One region of the uncultured Planococcus sp. genome, then DNA from elsewhere that is predicted to be linked to it. Evidence: predicted binding sites of a transcription regulator. Region 1 holds the regulator's gene; the other holds the start of a gene.
The links. Region 1 encodes LexA, which represses DNA repair genes until DNA is damaged. Its sites were predicted from a motif close to CGAACATATGTTCG; they were not measured.
Positions count from the first base shown of each region.

Region 2: a site for LexA is predicted at 4,438-4,451, ahead of parE (DNA topoisomerase IV subunit B). Genes of this name have one in related genera too.

Region 1 covers NZ_CANMXD010000004.1:311,519-321,544, forward strand. Annotated here, with positions in the region: gene Q0785_RS08160 (recombinase family protein) at 1-261, opposite strand, end outside; gene Q0785_RS08165 (LysM peptidoglycan-binding domain-containing protein) at 258-575, opposite strand; gene lexA (transcriptional repressor LexA) at 741-1,361, shown strand; gene Q0785_RS08175 (class I SAM-dependent methyltransferase) at 1,430-2,164, opposite strand; gene Q0785_RS08180 (hypothetical protein) at 2,262-2,456, opposite strand; gene Q0785_RS08185 (hypothetical protein) at 2,520-2,939, opposite strand; gene Q0785_RS08190 (hypothetical protein) at 3,103-3,291, opposite strand; gene Q0785_RS08195 (Na-translocating system protein MpsC family protein) at 3,589-4,284, opposite strand; gene Q0785_RS08200 (hypothetical protein) at 4,468-4,596, opposite strand; gene glnA (type I glutamate--ammonia ligase) at 4,902-6,236, opposite strand; gene Q0785_RS08210 (MerR family transcriptional regulator) at 6,278-6,664, opposite strand; gene Q0785_RS08215 (methionine gamma-lyase family protein) at 6,792-8,018, opposite strand; gene Q0785_RS08220 (trimeric intracellular cation channel family protein) at 8,128-8,733, shown strand; gene Q0785_RS08225 (rhodanese-like domain-containing protein) at 8,858-9,157, opposite strand; gene hfq (RNA chaperone Hfq) at 10,008-10,026, opposite strand, start outside.
Region 2 covers NZ_CANMXD010000005.1:229,260-239,285, forward strand. Annotated here, with positions in the region: gene parC (DNA topoisomerase IV subunit A) at 30-2,456, opposite strand; gene parE (DNA topoisomerase IV subunit B) at 2,453-4,423, opposite strand; gene Q0785_RS09735 (CoA-binding protein) at 4,543-4,956, opposite strand; gene plsY (glycerol-3-phosphate 1-O-acyltransferase PlsY) at 5,087-5,677, shown strand; gene Q0785_RS09745 (HesB/YadR/YfhF family protein) at 5,700-5,990, shown strand; gene Q0785_RS09750 (hypothetical protein) at 6,006-6,314, opposite strand; gene Q0785_RS09755 (thioesterase family protein) at 6,298-6,738, opposite strand; gene acnA (aconitate hydratase AcnA) at 6,963-9,677, opposite strand; gene Q0785_RS09765 (DinB family protein) at 9,819-10,026, opposite strand, start outside.

The DNA.
Region 1 (10,026 bases):
GCGTGCATGGCCCCGGCCTAGGCGTGTTTCATCCTGTATGAACACAGCATCGACTTTATCCGTCTTGATGCTGTTGAGCATTTCCAACAGACCATCGCGATCCATCTCGTAGCCGCTGTGCTGATCGGTAAAAACACCATCTACTTTATAGGATTGTTCATACGCAAACTTCATCAGTTCTTCTTCCTGTCTCTCTAAGGAAGATTCCTGTGTATCTTTGGTCGTGCTGACACGGCAATAAATTAATGCGTTTTTCTTCATTCAGCATCACCTGCAAATTTACTGGTCTCATCAGGAGCAAATCTTAAATGATCACTGGGAATCTTGAGTAATTGCCCGGCGATGATTTTAGAAGTTGAAAGGTTATTCTCTTTCATAATCTCTTCTATCCATTCATGATGGGGGGTTGTGCCACTGAACGATTCAGCTAATGTCCAGAGTGTGTCGCCTTCTTCTATTTCAACTTGGCTCATTTGTGCACTGTTTGTATTATGGGACAGGATCGCATAAAAAGTAAACACCATAATTAAAGCAAAAAACAAGATTAAGTAAGAATTTTGTCGGATGATCGTCAAATAAATCGCCTCCTGGGAATGAGTGTTCGGAATGTATGTTCTCATATTAATGCGAACAGGTGTTTTTGTCAAGAATAATATTCGAACCTATGTTTGCATTTCACTGCCCGAGTTGGTATACTATTGGTAGAAATCAAGTAGTATTACTCAAATGAGGTGAAACTGTTGAAAAAAGTATCCAAACGCCAAGAAGACATATTGTCGTTTATAAAAGAAGAAGTCCGCTTAAAAGGCTATCCGCCATCCGTGCGTGAAATCGGGGAGGCAGTCGGTCTGGCATCCAGTTCGACCGTACATGGCCATCTGGCTCGCCTTGAAAGCAAAGGCCTGATCCGTCGCGACCCAACAAAACCCAGAGCAATTGAAGTTATCAGCACTGATGAAGCGCTTATTGATAAAAGTCCTGTATTACATGTACCGTTAATCGGTAAGGTAACTGCCGGTATCCCGATTACGGCAATTGAAAATGTAGAAGAATACTTCCCTCTTCCCCAAAGCTATGGCACAGAAGATGATCACATCTTCATGCTGGAAATCATGGGTGAAAGTATGATTGAAGCCGGAATTTTAAATGGTGATTATGTCATTGTGAAGCAGCAGCAAACTGCTAATAACGGAGATATTGTTGTCGCGATGACTGCAGAAGACGAAGCAACAGTCAAACGTTTCTTCCGCGAAGATAGTTACTTCCGCCTTCAGCCGGAGAATTCATCGATGGATCCAATCATTGTGGATCAAGTTTCGATTCTCGGTAAAGTCGTTGGAGTTTATCGCCAAATCCATTAAACAAAAAACCACCGGGAAAATTCCCCGGTGGTTTTTTGTATTTTTATTATGTAGACTTGACTTCCGATTTACCGTTTCATGCAGCTGAACGCTAAAACTACAGGAATTCTTTTTCTCCTGATGTACTCCTGTTCCTCTTCGAAATATTGAGGTTTCGGCTTCCCTTCCTGCAGACCAGTAACTGTAAATCCTGCTTTTGTCAGTGCCGAGAAATAACTTTCGATGGTTCGATGATGTTTCACCACTATTTTATCGATCCATGGCTCCTGCCGCACCCCTTCATCGAAATATTCATCTACAATCCAACTGCCTCTTTTATCACCGTTTTTTTTGCTTTCAAAAGAAGAAGTCGTCAACGGATGCTGGACACTGAACACAAATCTCCCGTTGTCTTTTAACGACATATGGATGTTTCGGAATACCTGATCCACTTCAGGCAAGTAATGCATCGCTAAACGGGAAGCGATGATATCATATTCACTTTCCGGAAAGTCGAACCCTTCCATCGTGGACTTCGTGATCTGTGCATCTAGCCCTGTTAAATTTACCGATGCCAATCTGCACATTTGTTCCGACCCTTCCACCCCATGATAGTGCAGAGCTCCAGACTCCAGCAGCTCTTTTCCGAACAAGGCATCTCCGCACCCCAGATCCAATACCCGCTTATTCTGAAATACTCCCAGCAGTTCATAGATGACCGGCTTTTCAATGCTGTTGTTAGGACTTTCAAGCCGATTTCTTCTTTGCAGGAAACTTTCTAAAAAATCCTTTTCTTCGTATGCACTGGAACCTTCGTATTTCATCGTATCCCTCCATAATTCGATTTACAGTTACTTTTCAGCTCAAAAAAAGATGCTGCATAAGCAGCACCTACCGCGCGGCTTATAGAAAAGAAATCTTCTACAATTCGCTGACTTTTATATATTTAACCAAATTGATGGTGATGCGATAAATATTACCCGTTTCCGGATCGGAAATTTCATAAGTACCATTGGAAGGGATTTTGCTTAATGCCGACTCTTTATCTACTGCCTGGACGTTATGAATAAATGTATTTCCCTCATCAAAATTAAATTCTACTTGAAACGACTTCATAGCAATGGCCTCCTTCTATCTATTTACTTTGTCTTCGTGAAACAGTCTATCATACATGTAATATTATTGCTGTTTGTATAATTCCTTATAAACAATGACTTTAAGAGCAAGCAGTTCTTCTTCATTTAAATCTTCTTCAAGTTTTTGGATCACTTCGTCAGCAGACATCGAGCCATCTTCAACACCAGACTTCATTTTAGCCAAGTCTGTTATCCCTACCTTTTTAATGACTGTTCCTGCGGCATCTCCAGTTGTCTGAAACGGTAAAGTCTCACTTTTTTGTTCAGCAACTTGTGCCTCTTCTATGTACTCAAGCATTTGAGGGTCATTTTCTACATACTCCACTATTTTTTCCATCTGGCCGCTATTCCGCAGTTCTTCAGTCGCTTCAGCAACCAGGCGATCCGCCGAAAAATCCGGACCTATAACATAGATGCCGATCCCAGCAAATGAAAAAAATATTAAAAAGATAATGATTGTCATTAGAAAGCGCATAGCCGAATTCTCCTTCGCTTTTAGATTATTATAACAGTAGACGGACAAAAGTGTATAAAGTTACCATAAAAAAAAGAAAACCTCGGGTTTAATTCTTTTCAGAACTAAACCCAAGGCTCTTTTCTTTCAATTAAGCATATTCCTTACAAAATCATCGTTTCTGCTGCTCAGCAATCCACCAGTCTATGTGCTCCAAGTTAAAGATCACAATATCCTGATATGCTTTGCGATGCGGAATCTTTCTTTTCGACATTAAATCTGTAATCTGCTCTGCAGCCAGTGGATAATTTACTGATTCCAAATAGTCTACTAAATTTGAAAGTCCTTGAATTTTCCTCAATTTAATCCCCTCCCACAAAATCTTCCTTCAGTTCATCCGAAGGAAAATTCAGTATGAGTTATTAAAATTTTTGGCTGCAATTAATTATAACCTTAAAATTCAGCCTGTAAACCATTTTTTGATTTCATTATTGTTCTGTTAGGTTGATTTTTATCATTCCTTTTTTCCATTACGTTGCTGTAGACCTATTATTTTTCAGCTGGTTATTCTGGTCAATCACTAAATTAGGGCAGCCTTATTGTAAGAATTCGTTTTTCCAAAACAAAAGCACCTCCGAAGAGATGCTCAAAATCCTTATTATTTCTTTTGTAAGGCCAATACTGCATATCCTTTATCTTCATTAAAGTTCCAGTCGACATAAATATCATCTATCGGCCGTTTCAATATCTTCTCTAATGTAGATTGTTTAAAAAGTTTATATTCCAATGGCCGTTTTGCAAGTTTCAGCGTTTCTGAAAACCCCAGATTAATAAGTTCCTTCTCAAGAAGAGTGAATATCTCTATTCGCCTTATTAACAGTGTTCTTTCCCCCAACCAGAAGAGCTCAGTGGAACCGGGCTCTTTTTGTCCGATTTCACTTATTTTGATGATTTCATCAAGAAGTTTTTTCTCATCCACTTCGCTTGGCCATGGCTTCTTCTCTATGTCCCCCTCTTTAAGGATCGCTAGAATCATACCGGATTTTTGATTTAAATTCCAATCGGCATAAAGTTCTTTAATATCTAGATTTGCTTCTTTCCAAAAGTTTATTTTAAATTCTTGCTCAATTTCTTCCATTAATAAATCTCTCAGTTCGAGAACCTTGGTGCCTTCATTTTTACTGAGAAGAATTTTTTCCATTGGTGATAAAAACTCTCTTATTTGTATACAAATAAAGGGGTGAACGATATTGACATAAACCGACTTTGGACCCTTGCCGAAATGAGAACGCAAAATCGTTGACGAAAACCTGCTGATAATAGCTTCAATCGTCTTTTCCTGCTCTTTTACCATTTTAATACCCCTCTGAATGGAAGATAGAATTCTTTCCATTCTATCAACCATACAGGAGTTTCGCAGTGACTACTATTAATCGCGCTTACTACGCTAATACTAGTGCTAATCTCTTGATACGTAGTGTCAGAAGCTTGTGTACTATACCATAGTATTCAGTAATCCACTAAACCCGTCTGCTGATCAGGAATCAGCTCTTTGCCTTTTCTCATAAGCCCGTTCCTTCTTATTGTAGCGGATGTAGCCACTTCCAAAAGCGATAAGTGAGGTGATCCAGAGTGAAATAACAGCTGCATTTAAAATCATGAACATGATTTCTCCTCCTCTTTACGTATCAGCAATATAGTCGATTATCAGAATAAAGTACGGGATAACAACTCTTTCCAAGATCCATTGAATTGGATTGTTTACAATTAGTCGCATGAACACACCCATAAGTTTCTCTCTTATTTAAATTTCAGTCTTTTATTCAGCCATCTTCGATTTCGGAAAACTATTCAATCTAGAAATCGGATAATTATGCAAATTTTCCATACATATTTCCCACTTTGATTTTCTAATGAAAACAGAAAAAACCGTTGGAGCTCTTAAGCTCCAACGGTTTCCATCCATTTATATTAATACATTTTCAAGTATTGCTCACGTTCCCAAGGGTGGACGCTTGTGCGGAACATGTCCCACTCAATTTCTTTCGCTTCGACGAAGTTGTTTAAGATATGTTCGCCTAACGCTTTAGTCATGACTTCATCTTTTTGAAGTTCCTGCAAAGCATTGTGAAGAGTGCTTGGAAGATCTTCGATACCAACTGCTTCACGCTCTTTTTGGTTCATCGCATAGATATTGCGATCCACCGCTTTTGGCGGAGTCATTTTCTTGCGGATTCCATCAAGACCAGCCCCTAAAAGAACAGCCATCGCTAAGTATGGGTTCGCTGCCGGATCGACTGAACGCACTTCTACACGTGTAGACAAGCCGCGTGATGCCGGAATACGCACTAACGGACTGCGGTTTTGGCCGGACCAAGCGATGTAACAAGGCGCTTCGTAACCAGGTACTAGACGTTTGTACGAGTTTACAAGCGGGTTGGTTACCGCGGTAAAGCCTTTAGCATGTTCAATGATTCCAGCTATGAATTGGTAAGCTGTCTCACTCAATTTCATGTCGCCGTCTTCATCAAGGAATGTGTTGCGGTCTCCGTCGAACAAGGAAAGGTTCATATGCATTCCTGAACCGCTGACTCCGAATAATGGCTTCGGCATGAATGTTGCGTGAAGTCCGTGTTTACGGGCAATCGTCTTAACGACCAATTTAAAAGTTTGGATTTCATCACATGCTCTAATGGCATCTGCGTATTTAAAGTCGATTTCGTGTTGCCCTGGTGCTACTTCGTGGTGGGAAGCTTCGATTTCAAAGCCCATTTCCTCCAGTTCAAGAACGATGTCGCGTCGGCAGTTCTCACCAAGGTCCATTGGTGCCAAGTCAAAATATCCACCGTGGTCATTCAATTCAAGAGACGGTTCGCCTCTTTCATCAAGTTTGAACAGGAAGAATTCAGGTTCTGGCCCAAGATTGAAATGTGTGAATCCAAGCTCTTCCATATCCTTCAATACACGCTTTAAATTCGTACGCGGATCTCCAGGGAATGGCGTGCCGTCCGGGCTGTATATGTCACAGATTAAACGAGCTACTTTTCCTTTACCAGTGATCCAAGGGAATACCACCCATGTATCCAGGTCAGGGAATAAATACATATCAGATTCTTCGATGCGTACAAATCCATCGATAGAAGATCCATCAAACATCATTTTGTTATCGAGTGCTTTGTCCAATTGGGATGTCGGTATTTCAACGTTTTTGATGACCCCAAGAATATCGGTAAATTGCAGACGAATAAAATTAACGTTCTCTTCTTTTACTAATCGTTGAATGTCTTCTTTTGAATACTTGCCCATGTTCTCTTCACTCTCCTATGAATGTAGTATGTAAGCCCATTTCAATTAAAGAAACGGGATAAATCACTTTGTCTGAAGCCGCCTCTTTCTACGGGTCTTGCCTGGTGCTTCAACTCTTCATGCAGCAACTTTCGCAGCTCCGCATCGCTTAAGTTTTTCGGCTCCAGCTTTTCGTTTGCAGGCGTTTCTCTCATATCGTATATTTTCTTGATGCCTGCAATATTAAGCCCTTGATCCAGGTAGTCCTTAATTTCAAGCAGGGTATCGACGTCGTTCAATGAAAACATACGCTTATTGCCTTCTGTTCGGGCAGGGCTGATTAAATCATGCTCTTCATAATAACGAATTTGTCTCGCTGTCAATTCCGTCAGCTGCATTACGATGCTGATCGGCAAAAGCGGCATCGTCCGTCTTACCCGGTTCGTCATAAGATTCACCCATTTCAAATAATTACTACTCTTACAGCATATATCATGTTAGATTATTTGTCAAATGAATGTTATGTTTTCTAACATAAAAAATTTCCGTAAAAATGATACGGAAATTAAATTGGATTCATTTCAGTTTTTTTAGAGACTCCACTGAATTCAGCACCGCAATTTTTACGTGCTCGTATGTGAGTCCGCCCTGGACAAAAGCTGTATAAGGAGGCCGGATCGGCCCGTCTGCTGTCAGCTCTATGCTGGAACCTTGGACAAATGTACCTGCTGCCATGATGACATCATCTTCATAGCCTGGCATATAGGCCGCTTCTGGTTTGAATTGGGCATTGACCGGCGAGCTCGCCTGGATGGTTTGGCAAAAGGCAATCATCTGATCAGCCGTTTGGAATGATACGGATTGGATCAAGTCTGTCCGCTTATCGCTCCAATGGGGTGTCGTTTTCATCCCAGCCCGTTCCAATAAGGCTGACGTAAAGATTGCCCCTTTTAAAGCTTGAGAGACGATATGGGGAGCCATGAAGAAGCCCTGGTACATATCTGGCAATGCATTCAATGATGCACCTGCCTCTGCCCCTATACCCGGTGAAGTCATGCGATAACCGCATTTTTCGATTAAATCTTTTCTGCCAGCGATATAGCCTCCAATTTTCGCCAGGCCGCCACCCGGATTTTTGATAAGGGAACCGGCAATCAAATCCGCCCCAACTTCAATTGGCTCTTGCTGTTCCACAAACTCACCATAACAATTATCGACAAAAATGATGGCTTCAGGTTTGAGGCGGCGAATATTTAAAACCATTTCACCGATTTCTTCTATCGTAAAGGAAGGGCGTGTATCATAACCTCTGGAACGCTGAATCGCAATCACTTTCGTCTGGCTGCTGATCGCTTTTTCTGCAGCTGACCAGTCGATGTTATTATCCGTGTCCAGTTCCACGTGCTGGTAGCTGATGCCGAAGTCCTTCAGGGAACCTGTATCCTTTTCACCGCCGGATACGATGGAGTCCAGTGTATCGTAGGGTTTTCCTGTTAGATAAAGCAACTCATCTCCAGGACGCAGCACACCGAACAATGAGATGGTAATGGCGTGGGTTCCCGAGATGATCTGCGGACGGACAAGAGCGGCTTCCGCTTTAAAAACATCCGCATATACCCGTTCAAGCGTATCCCGTCCTTCATCGTCATAGCCATATCCAGTTGATGGTTTGAAATGATGATCGCTGACGCGTTGTCTGTGGAAAGCCTCCAACACTTTTTTCTGATTTACGTAAGCCGTTTCATCGGCCAGCTGCAGCTGGGCCTGAATCGTTTCTTCTATCGTTTTTATCGTTGTAAGCATGTAATTCTCCATTCTCTTCAATTTCTCTTTCTATTATGCGGCATGACTTGAAATAGCGTCAAATTCTGCTACAATTCATAGAGTTGTATGTTAAGGAGGAATAAGGCTTATGGCTTGGGAAGTACTGAGCGCCATCGGTACGATTGCTTTTGCAGTATCCGGTGCAATTATCGCGATGGAAGAAGAATATGATATCTTCGGCGTTTACCTTCTTGGCGTTGTCACCGCCTTTGGTGGAGGCGCCATCCGGAATTTATTGATTGGAGTACCCGTTTCGGCTCTATGGGAACAGGAATTCATGTTACAACTTGCCCTTATCTCGATTACGGTTGTTTTCTTATTTCCCCATAAATTGCTTGGCCACTGGAATCGCTGGGGACATTTTTTTGATGCCATAGGATTATCAGCCTTTGCCGTTCAAGGAGCCATCTATGCGGTTGAACTTGAATTGCCGCTCTTCGCTGTGGTAGTGGCAGCTGTACTAACAGGGTCCGGCGGAGGAATTATCCGTGATTTATTGGCTGGAAGAAAACCTCTTGTTCTGAAATCGGAAATTTATGCTGTATGGGCAGCATTGGCGGGACTGTTCATCAGCTTTAATCTAGCCAATTCCGATTTGATGCTTTATTCTTTGTTTGTCTTGATCACTATCCTGCGAATCCTGTCCTATACCTTCAAATGGCGATTGCCGGCACGCAAAATCCAGATTTCGTAGCTTAAACCTAAGTATCCGGCCAGCTCAAATGTCTGAACTCCCATGAAGAGTTGAAACAATATATGTTATCAATCATAAAAACAGACCGCTTGGCATATGCCGAACGGTCTGTTTTTATGATCTTTTATGCGATTGTTTCGCCATTCCAGGCAGTCATTCCGCCTTCAACATTAATCGTATTGATGTCGTTTGACTCTAAAATACCACAAGCCATTTCGCTGCGGCGGCCTGCACGGCAAACCATATAATATTCCGTTCCTGCATCCAATTCCCCTGTGCGTTCTGCAATTTCACCAAGAGGGATATGTTTGGCTCCAGGAATCATTCCTGCAGCTACTTCGTCGTCCTCACGAACATCAATGATGTTCAATTCTTCTCCAGCTTCTACTCGTTCTTGCAATTCATCTGCTGTAATGGTTTTCATGGATACGCCTCCTGAATTAAAATCCTATTCATCTGAAAATGCTATACTCCAAAAAGCTTGCTGTCAACCTGAAAAGCGTAAGCACCCGTTTAGGCCCGACAGGCATAAGTCGCTCCGGCTGTGCGGCATCCCTTCAGCCGCATTGCCGGAGCGACTTATGACCCCGAGGGGCTGGGTGCTGAAGCTGGACACTGAAAAGCGGAAACGGCCGTTCAGCTCCGACAGGCAAGAGGTGGCTCAAAGGTAGTTTGAGCCACCTCTTTGCGACGAAGCACAAAGTGCTGCAGGAGCAATAAGGTTTAGACGGTCTGGCGAAGCGGCGTTTTGTGCCGCACAGCCAGAGTGGCTTATGATCCGAGGAGTTGGCCGTTGGAGCTGGACAACCAGAAAAGCGGAAGCGCCCGTGTAGCTCTGCCGGGCATAAGACAGATCGGCGAAGCGGCTTATTTTCAGCCGCACAGCTGGGCTGGCTTATGACCCAAAGAGCTGGGCGCTGGAGTCTGGACACCGAGAAAAGCGCAAGCAGCCATGTAGGTCCGACAGGCATAAGGCACTTTGGCTGTGCAGCATCTCTTCAGCTGCATTGCCGGAGGGACTTATTACCCCGAGGGGCTGGCTGCTGGAGCTGGACAACCAGAAAAGCGGAAGCGCCCGTGTAGCTCTGCCGGGCATAAGACAGATTGGCGAAGCGGCTTATTTTCAGCCGCACAGCTGGGCTGGCTTATGACCCAAAGAGCTGGGCGCTGGAGTCTGGACACCGAGAAAACGCAAGCAGCCGTGTAGACTGACAACAAAAGCAACCCTAAAACATAACAAAAAACCGGACTGCAGCTGCAGTCCGGAATCCATTCTACTCTTCGTGCTCAATC
Region 2 (10,026 bases), on a different contig from region 1:
CCTTTTGAATAAAGGGTGGGTTATAAGTATTACTCTTTTAGTTCGACACGATAAGCGGAAACCACTTTTCCATCTGTTGCTTCATCCGCGATAAAGGAACCATTTGAATAACGGTCCACGTTCTTCAACGAATTGGCAATCAGTGAAATGCGTGCGCCTTTGTCGGTTTCCAGAATGATTTCTTCTTTACCGGTTGCAGCGACTACAGCAACCACACGGTGAGCATTCGATTTCAACTCACGGAGCATGACGACGCCCCGCTTTGCACGGCTGCCGCTTTCAAACTCCTGCAGCTTCATTTTCTTCGCCGCACCGCGGTGGGTGATCAAGACTAATTCCTGCTTCACTTCCGGGTCGATCATAACAGCGGACACTGCTTCATCCGCATCTTTCAGATTGATGCCTTTGACACCCCCGGTACGAAGTCCGGTAAGCGGAACTTCCTCCAGTGGGAAACGTACCCCATAGGCTTGCTTAGTCCCTATGAACAATTCGGTTTCCTTCGTCACCAATCCCGCATAAATCATCGCATCGCCCGACTTCAGGTTCATCGTCTTAATAGCACGTGAATAACGCTGAATATGATAATCCTTCAACGCTGAACGTTTGACCTGCCCTAATTTAGAGACCGTCAGGATGCTGGCTTCTGCATCGAAGTTTTCAAACGGATACACCGCAAGGATGGATTCATTGGCATCCAATTGCACGATGCTGGATAAATGCTGGCCAAGGTCTTTCCATTTGATATCAGGCAATTCATTGATCGGCTGGTAAACAAAGTTTCCTGCAGTGGTGAATATCAGAATGGTATGCTGCGTATTTAAGTTGCCTTCGAACAGCAGATAATCCGTTTCTTTCATCGCGAAGTCCTTGCCGTTTGAAGCGGCATGAGAACGTGTACTGGTCCGCTTGACATACCCTTCTTTGGTTACGGTTACTACCACTTCTTCGCTTGGGATCATGATTTCGCGTGTAATAGTGATTTCTTCAATTTTATCTTCAATGACGGATCGGCGCGGTTCTGCAAATTGCTTGCGTATGTTTGCCAATTCTTTCTTGATGACATTTTTTAATTTTGTTGAACTGGTCAGTATCCCTGTCAATTCAGCGATCAATTTTTTCAGATCGTTTTCTTCTTTTTGCAGTTCCGTGATGTCCGTATTGGTCAAACGGTATAGTTGCAGGGAGACAATCGCTTCCGACTGTGCTTCCGAGAAATCGAATGACTCAATCAGGTTATTTTTGGCATCGCGTTTATCTTTTGAAGAACGGATGGTCTTGATCACTTTGTCCAGAATCGATAGAGCTTTCATCAAGCCTTCCACAATATGCATACGATCACTGGCTTTTTGCAGATCGAACTCAGAACGCTTGGTGATAACTTCTTTCTGATGCTCGATATAGGCATCCAGCATCGTCTGCAATGTCATCATTGTCGGACGGCGTTTGTAGATGGCCACCATATTGAAGTTGTAGCTGACCTGCAGATCGGTATTTTTATAGAGATAGCTCAAAATTCCGTTTGCCTGGACATCTTTCTTCAATTCAATGACAATCCGCAATCCGCTTCTGTCCGATTCATCCCGTACTTCGGAAATGCCTTCAAGCTTGCGGTCGAACCGGTGGTCGTCAATTTTTTTGATCATATTGGCTTTATTGACTTCAAAAGGGATTTCTGTAATGACGATCTGTTCTTTTCCGCCTTTTAACGGTTCCACCCGGGCTTTTGAACGGACAATGATTTTGCCTTTGCCGGTTTCATAAGCTTTACGGATGCCATCCACTCCCTGGATGATGCCGCCGGTCGGGAAATCCGGTCCTTTAATGACGGTCATCAGTTCCGCGACTGTCGCTTGTGGGTTATCCATGCGCATCAATACCGCATCGAGTACTTCGTGAAGGGCATGCGGCGGGATATCGGTGGCATAGCCGGCAGAAATACCGGTCGACCCGTTGACCAGAAGGTTCGGGAATCGAGCCGGCAAAACAGTCGGTTCCATATCAGAATCATCAAAGTTTGGGATGAAATCCACGGTGCCTTTATTGATGTCCCGTAGCAGTTCAGATGAAATAGCAGATAGACGGGCTTCAGTGTAACGCATCGCAGCAGGCGAATCGCCGTCCATCGAGCCGTTATTGCCGTGCATTTCAACGAGCATGTGTCGGATTTTCCAATCCTGGCTCAAGCGCACCATCGCCTCGTAGACAGAGCTGTCTCCGTGTGGATGGTAGTTACCGATGACGTTACCGACGGTTTTAGCCGATTTACGGAACGCTTTATCATTGGTGTTGCCCTCGTGGTACATTGCATATAAAATACGGCGCTGAACAGGTTTCAACCCGTCACGTGCGTCCGGCAATGCCCGGTCCTGGATAATGTATTTACTGTAACGGCCAAACCGATCGCCGATTACTTCTTCCAGTGGCAAATCCTGAAATCTTTCGGTTTGTGTCATACAAGTTCCTCCTCAGCGTGAATCAAATCATTTTCAAGAATATTGCTGTCTTCTTCAAGTCCGAAGTCGACGTTGTTTTCGATCCATCTGCGCCGCGGTTCCACTTTATCACCCATCAAGGTAGTGATGCCGCGTTCTGCGCGTGCACTGTCTTCAATCGTAACCCGGATCAATGTACGGGATTCTGGGTTCATGGTCGTTTCCCATAACTGGTCTGCGTTCATCTCACCCAAACCTTTGTAGCGCTGCAGTGTATAGCCTTTACCGACTTTTTGGATCGATGCATCCAAATCCGATTCTGTCCAAGCGTAGTCGACCACTTCTTTTTTGCCGATGCCTTTGGAAACCTTGTATAGCGGCGGAAGCGCGATAAACACTTTTCCAGCCTCGATCAGTGGCTTCATATACCGGAAGAAGAACGTCAGCAGCAGCACTTGGATATGCGCTCCATCCGTATCTGCATCGGTCATGATGATGATTTTATTGTAGGCGATGTCGTCGATTGAAAAATCGGAAGATACCCCTCCGCCAATCGCGTGGATGATGGTTGAAATCTCTTCGTTCTTCATGATTTCCTCGAGTTTCGCTTTTTCCGTGTTGACGACTTTCCCGCGCAGCGGCAGGATAGCCTGGAAGGTCCGGTCGCGCCCTTGTTTGGCAGAACCGCCGGCCGAGTCTCCCTCCACCAGGTATAATTCGTTCTTCGAGGCGTTGCGGGATTGGGCAGGCGTCAATTTACCGGACAGCAACGCGTCCGATTTCTTGCGCTTTTTGCCGTTTCGCGCGTCTTCGCGCGCTTTTCTGGCGGCCACTCGAGCCTGTGACGCACGAATTGCTTTCCGCACCAAAGAAGCGCTGAGATCAGCATTTTCTTCCAGGAAATACATCAATTTTTGGGACACGACTGAATCGACGATGCTTCTTGCTTCACTGGTTCCAAGCTTGCTTTTAGTCTGTCCTTCAAATTGCAGCATGCCTTCGGGGATGCGGACGGAAACGATGGCTGCCAATCCTTCGCGGATGTCGGAGCCTTCAAGGTTTTTGTCTTTTTCCTTCAGCAAGTTGATTTTTCTGGCATAGTCATTGAAGACGCGTGTCATGGCCGCTTTTGCGCCGGTTTCGTGGGTACCACCATCGCGGGTCCGGACGTTGTTGACAAACGACAGGATCGTTTCGGAATAGCCATCGTTGAACTGGAACGAAAATTCAATCTCCATTTCGTCCTGCTGCCCTTCGATATAGGCTACTGGGTGCAGCACGTCTTTTTCCTCGTTCAGGTAAGATACAAACGCTTCAATGCCGGTTTCATAGTGAAAAATGTCCTTTGCTTCTGTCCGTTGGTCGAACAACTCGATCTTCAGCCCCTTCAACAGGAAAGCAGACTCGCGCAGACGTTCGGAAAGCGTTTCATAATTGTATTTGGACACGGAAAAAATAGCTTCATCCGGCAAAAAGTGGATCATGGTACCACTTTCTTTTGTCGATCCGATTTCTTCAAGCGTCGTGGCCGGCTTGCCGCCGTTTTCAAATCGTTGGCGGTACTTTTTGCCGTCACGGTAAATCGTCACTTCCAGAAATTCGGATAAAGCATTAACGACCGATGCACCGACGCCATGAAGGCCTCCACTTGTCTTATAGCCGCCCTGGCCGAATTTCCCTCCGGCATGGAGAACCGTCAGAATCACTTCCGGAGTGGGTTTTCCGCTTCGGTGCATTCCTGTAGGCATGCCGCGTCCATAATCCCGGACACTGATGCTGTTGTCTTCATGGATGGTTACAGTAATTCTGTCTCCGTATCCTGCAAGCGCTTCATCGACCGAGTTATCGACAATCTCATAGACCAAGTGGTGAAGCCCGCGTGTATCCGTCGACCCGATATACATCCCCGGACGCTTTCTAACGGCATCTAAGCCTTCGAGTACCTGAATTGCTTCTTCGTTGTATGCCGTATTTTGAATTTTAGCCATCTAATTCCCTCCAACAAACATTTGTTCGCATAATGATCTCTCTTAATCGTATTCTATTTCGTACTCATCTGTCAAACTTCATAGAAAAAGAGCGCTGAGCGCCCTTTAGCAGTAATGCCTTATTTCAGAATGGCGTGTTCCACTTTGATGCAACGGTCCATAATGACTGTGTAACCTGCATCAGCCAAGCGATTGAATACGTCTTCATCAACTACATTTAATTGTGTCCAGAACACTGGACAATCGATTTTCATGAACTCTTCAGCGATATCTTCTAAAAACTCACTGCGCCGGAAAACGTTGACGATATCCACTTTTTCTGGAATTTCACTCAAAGAGGCGTAACTTTTTTCACCCAGTACAGTATCTGCCTGCGGATTGACTGGGATGATGCGGTAACCGGCCCGTTGCATGGCTTCCGAAACGATATGCGAAGTTCGGCTTGGATTCGGGCTCAGGCCGATTACAGCAATTGTTTTCGCATTGTCGAGTACGTTTTTGATTTCTTCTCGGCTAGGATTGTTCAAGATCATCACCTGTCCTTTTTATTCTATCATACACGAATTCGTCCTGCCTGTTGAATAATTTGGCATCTATTGTTCAAAGAACTTCAGTCATGGTAAACTGATACTACAAAATAAGGTTGTTTTAAAGGAGTTCATGATGACTATACTGCTTCCCATTCTACTCGCTTACCTGCTCGGCTCGATTCCGTCTGCCTTATGGGTCGGGAAACTATTTTACAACACGGACATCCGCACACAAGGAAGCGGAAATTTAGGCGCAACCAACACATTCCGGACACTCGGGAAGAAAGCCGGAATTGCCGTCACGCTGCTGGATATCCTGAAAGGGACGGCCGCAACGCTGATTCCCCTCTACATCGCAACTGACATTCACCCGCTGCTGCTCGGGGTCATCGCAGTCATTGGCCACATCTATCCGGTGTTCGCTAAATTTAAAGGCGGCAAAGCAGTTGCGACTTCAGGCGGTATCCTTCTCGGCTATCAATGGCCATTGTTCATCATGGCGGTGGCAGTGCTGCTCATCGCTTTGAAGATCACGAAAATGGTGTCGTTGTCTTCTATTATCCTGGCTGTCGTTTTCATCATCTATACGACTTTTTACGGGATCTATACGGGAGACTACCTGTTTATGATTGTCATATACATTCTGGCTTTGTTCATCATTTTCCGCCATCGGGCCAATATTTCCCGGATCCGCGCAGGAACTGAGCCGAAAATCAACTGGTAACCCCAGTGGAAGGACGTGTGATATGCAGATTAACATTAGTCAAGACGCACTCGATTGGTTTAAACAAGAAATGGAAGTGGCTCCTGGAGAAGCAGTTCGCTTTTTCGTCCGCTACGGTGGTTCCAGCAAGCTGCAGCCTGGATTTTCATTGGGTGTAACCAAAGATCAGCCGTATGAAATGGCTGTCCAGGTGGAACAGAACAAAGTCACCTACTTTATTGAACAAACCGATGTCTGGTATTTTGACGGTCACAATCTACAGGTCAGCGTCAATGATGACTTGCACGAACTTGATTATTCATATACAAAATAAAAAAGCATGAGCTATTCATGCTTTTTTATTTTGCAGTTTATTCAGTTGCTCCAATTGCCCTTCCCGCTGCAGAATAGCCTTTTGGCGATCGCCGAACAAGTCAAAATGCGGGTAATTGCCGCGCAAATCCATCCATTCACGCTGCAGACCATACTGCTTGCCCCATGTCTCCAGCTTATCCAAATCGCAGCAACCGACTTTGGTGACCGTACTGCATCCCGGAAAGCGCTCATCCACCCAGTAATGGGTCAAAAATGAAATCTGTCCCTTGGCGACTCCCTGTTTCCAGCGCTCCAGCTCGTCCCGCTTAATTCCGAACGCCATCGGCTGCCTGCCTTTTGATCTCTTCGTATTTTTCATGCCATTCCGGATAGATTTTTTTGATGGAAACCGGACGGAACGACTCTTTTTTGACTACTACGTGCTCGGATGTTGCGGTTGCAGCAATCGCACCGTCTTCATGGACGATTTCATAGCCGTATTTGGTCCGCAGGCGCCCGTGCTCCTCAACCCAGGTCCGGACATAGGCTTTCTGTCCGTAACGGAGAGCCGCTTTATATTGAATGGAGATATCGGTAACTGGCGATAAGTAACCGTCTTTTTCCATTCCCGCATACGTGAATCCCAGATCTTCAATCAGTTTGGTGCGGCCGATTTCCAGCCAGATAATATAGTTGGCATGATAGACGACCCCCATTTGATCGGTTTCCGCATAACGGATTTCTATTTCTTTTTCGCTTATGTACATGTCCATTTCACCTCTTTATTCCGCTTTAACGGGCAGTAAGACTCCCGCTTCTACATGTGGGAGGTCCACTGACCGTATAAGTCCGATTGGATCAACTAACAATCAGTGGTGATGAAACCCCACTGATTGAAGTTTCTCTTTACCAGTATACAAGAAATTCGTTTTTAGATGTAAGAGAAAAGGCTGCCGGGGGAATTCCCCCGGCAGCCTTTTGGGTGTAGATTTTATACTTCCAGCAATTTGTTGCGCAGCACCATTTGCAGGATGCCGCCGTGGCGGAAATAATCCACTTCCACTTCGGAATCGAAACGTGCCAATACTTTGAACTCAGTCACTTTACCGTCTTCAGCAGTAGCTGTAACAGTAAGGACGTCGCGTGGTTTCACGTCATCAGACAAGTTGACGCTGATGGTTTCGTGTCCAGTCAATCCAAGAGAATCAGCGCTTTCGCCGTTGACGAATTGCAATGGCAGAACGCCCATCATTACAAGGTTCGAACGGTGAATACGCTCATAGCTTTCAGCGATGACTGTTTTGATGCCTAGAAGGAACGTACCTTTAGCAGCCCAGTCACGTGAAGAGCCCATGCCGTAGTCTTTACCAGTCAAGACAACAAGTCCTGTGCCTTGTTCCTGATACTTCATGGCAGCGTCGTAAATTGCCATTGTTTCGCCAGTTGGCCAGTAAGTCGTGTAACCGCCAGTTGTTCCTGGAGCTACCTGGTTACGGATACGAATGTTGGCGAATGTTCCGCGCATCATGACTTCGTGGTTACCGCGACGAGATCCGTAAGAGTTGAAGTTACGTGGCTCTACGCCGTTTTCACGAAGGTATAGTCCTGCTGGCGTATCTTTGCCGATGGCACCAGCTGGTGAAATATGGTCAGTCGTGATCGAGTCTGCGAATTTCGCAACTACGCGAAGGTCAGCCAACGGTTGGATCGGAGCCGGCTCTTTTGATAGACCTTCAAAGAACGGCGGGTTCTGGATATAAGTTGAAGTTGCATCGAACTCATACAAAGAATCGTCGTTCGTTTCAATCGCGTTCCATGCTTCGTTTTCATTGAATACGTGCTCGTATTCTTTGCGGAACAATTCTGGAGTGACTGTGTCTTTAACGACTTGTTTGATTTCTTCAGTTGATGGCCAGATGTCTTTGAAGAAGACGTCTTTGCCATCTTTGTCTGTGCCGATCGGCTCAACTGCGAAGTCGATATCCACTGTACCGGCAAGTGCATAAGCAACAACCAGCATTGGAGATGCCAAGTAGTTAGCTTTTACAAGCGGGTGGATGCGTCCTTCAAAGTTACGGTTACCTGACAATACAGATGAAACCAGTAAATCGTTGTCCAGAATCGCTTCTTCGATTTCAGGAAGCAATGGACCAGAGTTACCGATACATGTTGTACAGCCGTAGCCGACTAGGTTAAAGCCGATTTGGTTCATGTAATCCAACAAACCAGAATCATTCAAGTAACCCGTAACAACTTTAGATCCCGGAGCCAATGAAGTTTTCACGTAAGCAGGTGGAGTCAATCCTCTTTCGACTGCTTTTTTCGCTACTAATCCAGCACCAAGCATTACGTATGGGTTAGAAGTGTTTGTACAGGACGTGATTGCTGCAATCGCCAAAGCACCAGTCTTCATATCAACATTTCTGCCATCTTTGAAGTTAACTGTTGCAGTTTTTTCGATTTCAGCTGCATCAAGTGCAAAACCGTGTGGTCCTTCTTCGCCAGTTACAGCTTTGTTGAACTCAGGTTTCATTTGAGATAAAGGAATCAAATCCTGTGGACGTTTCGGTCCTGCAAGGTTTGGTTCGATTTCAGAAAGGTCGATTTCCACAAGGTCTGTGTAGATCGGATCTTCGTTTTCAACAGTGAAGAACATATCGTTCTCCTGCAGATACTTCTTGGTTACAGCAATTTGGTCTGCATCACGTGCAGTCAAACGCATGTAATCAAGTGCTTCGTCGTCGACTGGGAAGAATCCGCAAGTTGCGCCGTATTCTGGAGCCATGTTGGCAATTGTTGCGCGGTCAGCAAGCGGCAAAGTTGTAACACCAGGTCCGAAGAACTCAACAAATTTACCAACTACGCCTTTTTTACGCAATGTTTGAGTGACTTTTAACGCCAAATCGGTAGCAGTTGCACCGTTTGGAAGTTCGCCAGTCATTTTAACTCCGATAACTTCTGGAATTGGGAAATAAGAAGGCTGTCCAAGCATGCCAGCTTCAGCTTCGATACCGCCAACGCCCCATCCAAGAACACCGATTCCGTTGATCATTGTCGTATGTGAATCTGTACCGACCAATGTATCAGGGAATGTTTCGAATGTACCGTCTGCATTTTCAACTGCATGGACAACGTTTGCCAAGTATTCAAGGTTTACCTGGTGAACGATACCGGTTGCAGGTGGAACCGCACGGTAGTTATCATAAGCTTTTTGAGCCCAGCTAAGGAACTGGTAGCGCTCAGCGTTACGATCGAATTCAAGTTCCATGTTGATGCGAAGCGCATCTTCTGTTCCATAGTTATCAACCTGTACAGAGTGGTCAATTACAAGATCCACTGGAATTTCAGGGTTGATTTTGTTCGGGTCTCCACCCATTTCAGCCATTGCTGAACGAAGTGCAGCCAAATCGACGACTACTGGTACGCCAGTGAAATCCTGGAGGATAACGCGTGAAGGCTTGAATGGAACTTCCGCTTCTTTGTTGGCATCTTTGCCCCATTTTGCTAATTCTTCAACGTGCTCGTCTTTGATCACATATCCGTCATGCTGACGCAATACGGATTCCAATAGAACTTTAATTGAATAAGGGAGGCGTGATACTTTAGCGACTCCTGCTTCTTCTAATGCTGCTAAACGATAATAGTTATACGTTTTGCCATTTAGCTCAAAAGAAGTGCGGCTGTTGTGCAAACTGCTCTTTGCCATTTGTGTGTTCCTCCTTTGAATCTTCTGAAAAGGCTCGTGACAGCGCTTTTCTCCTCTTCCATCATACCGAAAGTGGGAGCATAAGTAAATTACATTAAAATTATACATTGTGATAAGTTTTTCGAATGACTATTCTGCGAATCAATCGAGTTTGCTTAATGTCTTTTCCAGCTGCTTGAAATGCCGCTTTTCATGCAATCCGACAAATGGAAACCATTGAAAGAGCGGCACTTTTCCAAACACCGGATGATCCATCGATTTTTGTTTCAGTTGTTCAGAGCCGGCGCTTGCATACACTTCATACAATAAATTATGGGAAGCATTCAAACGCTCTTTCATCTCTTCAAGC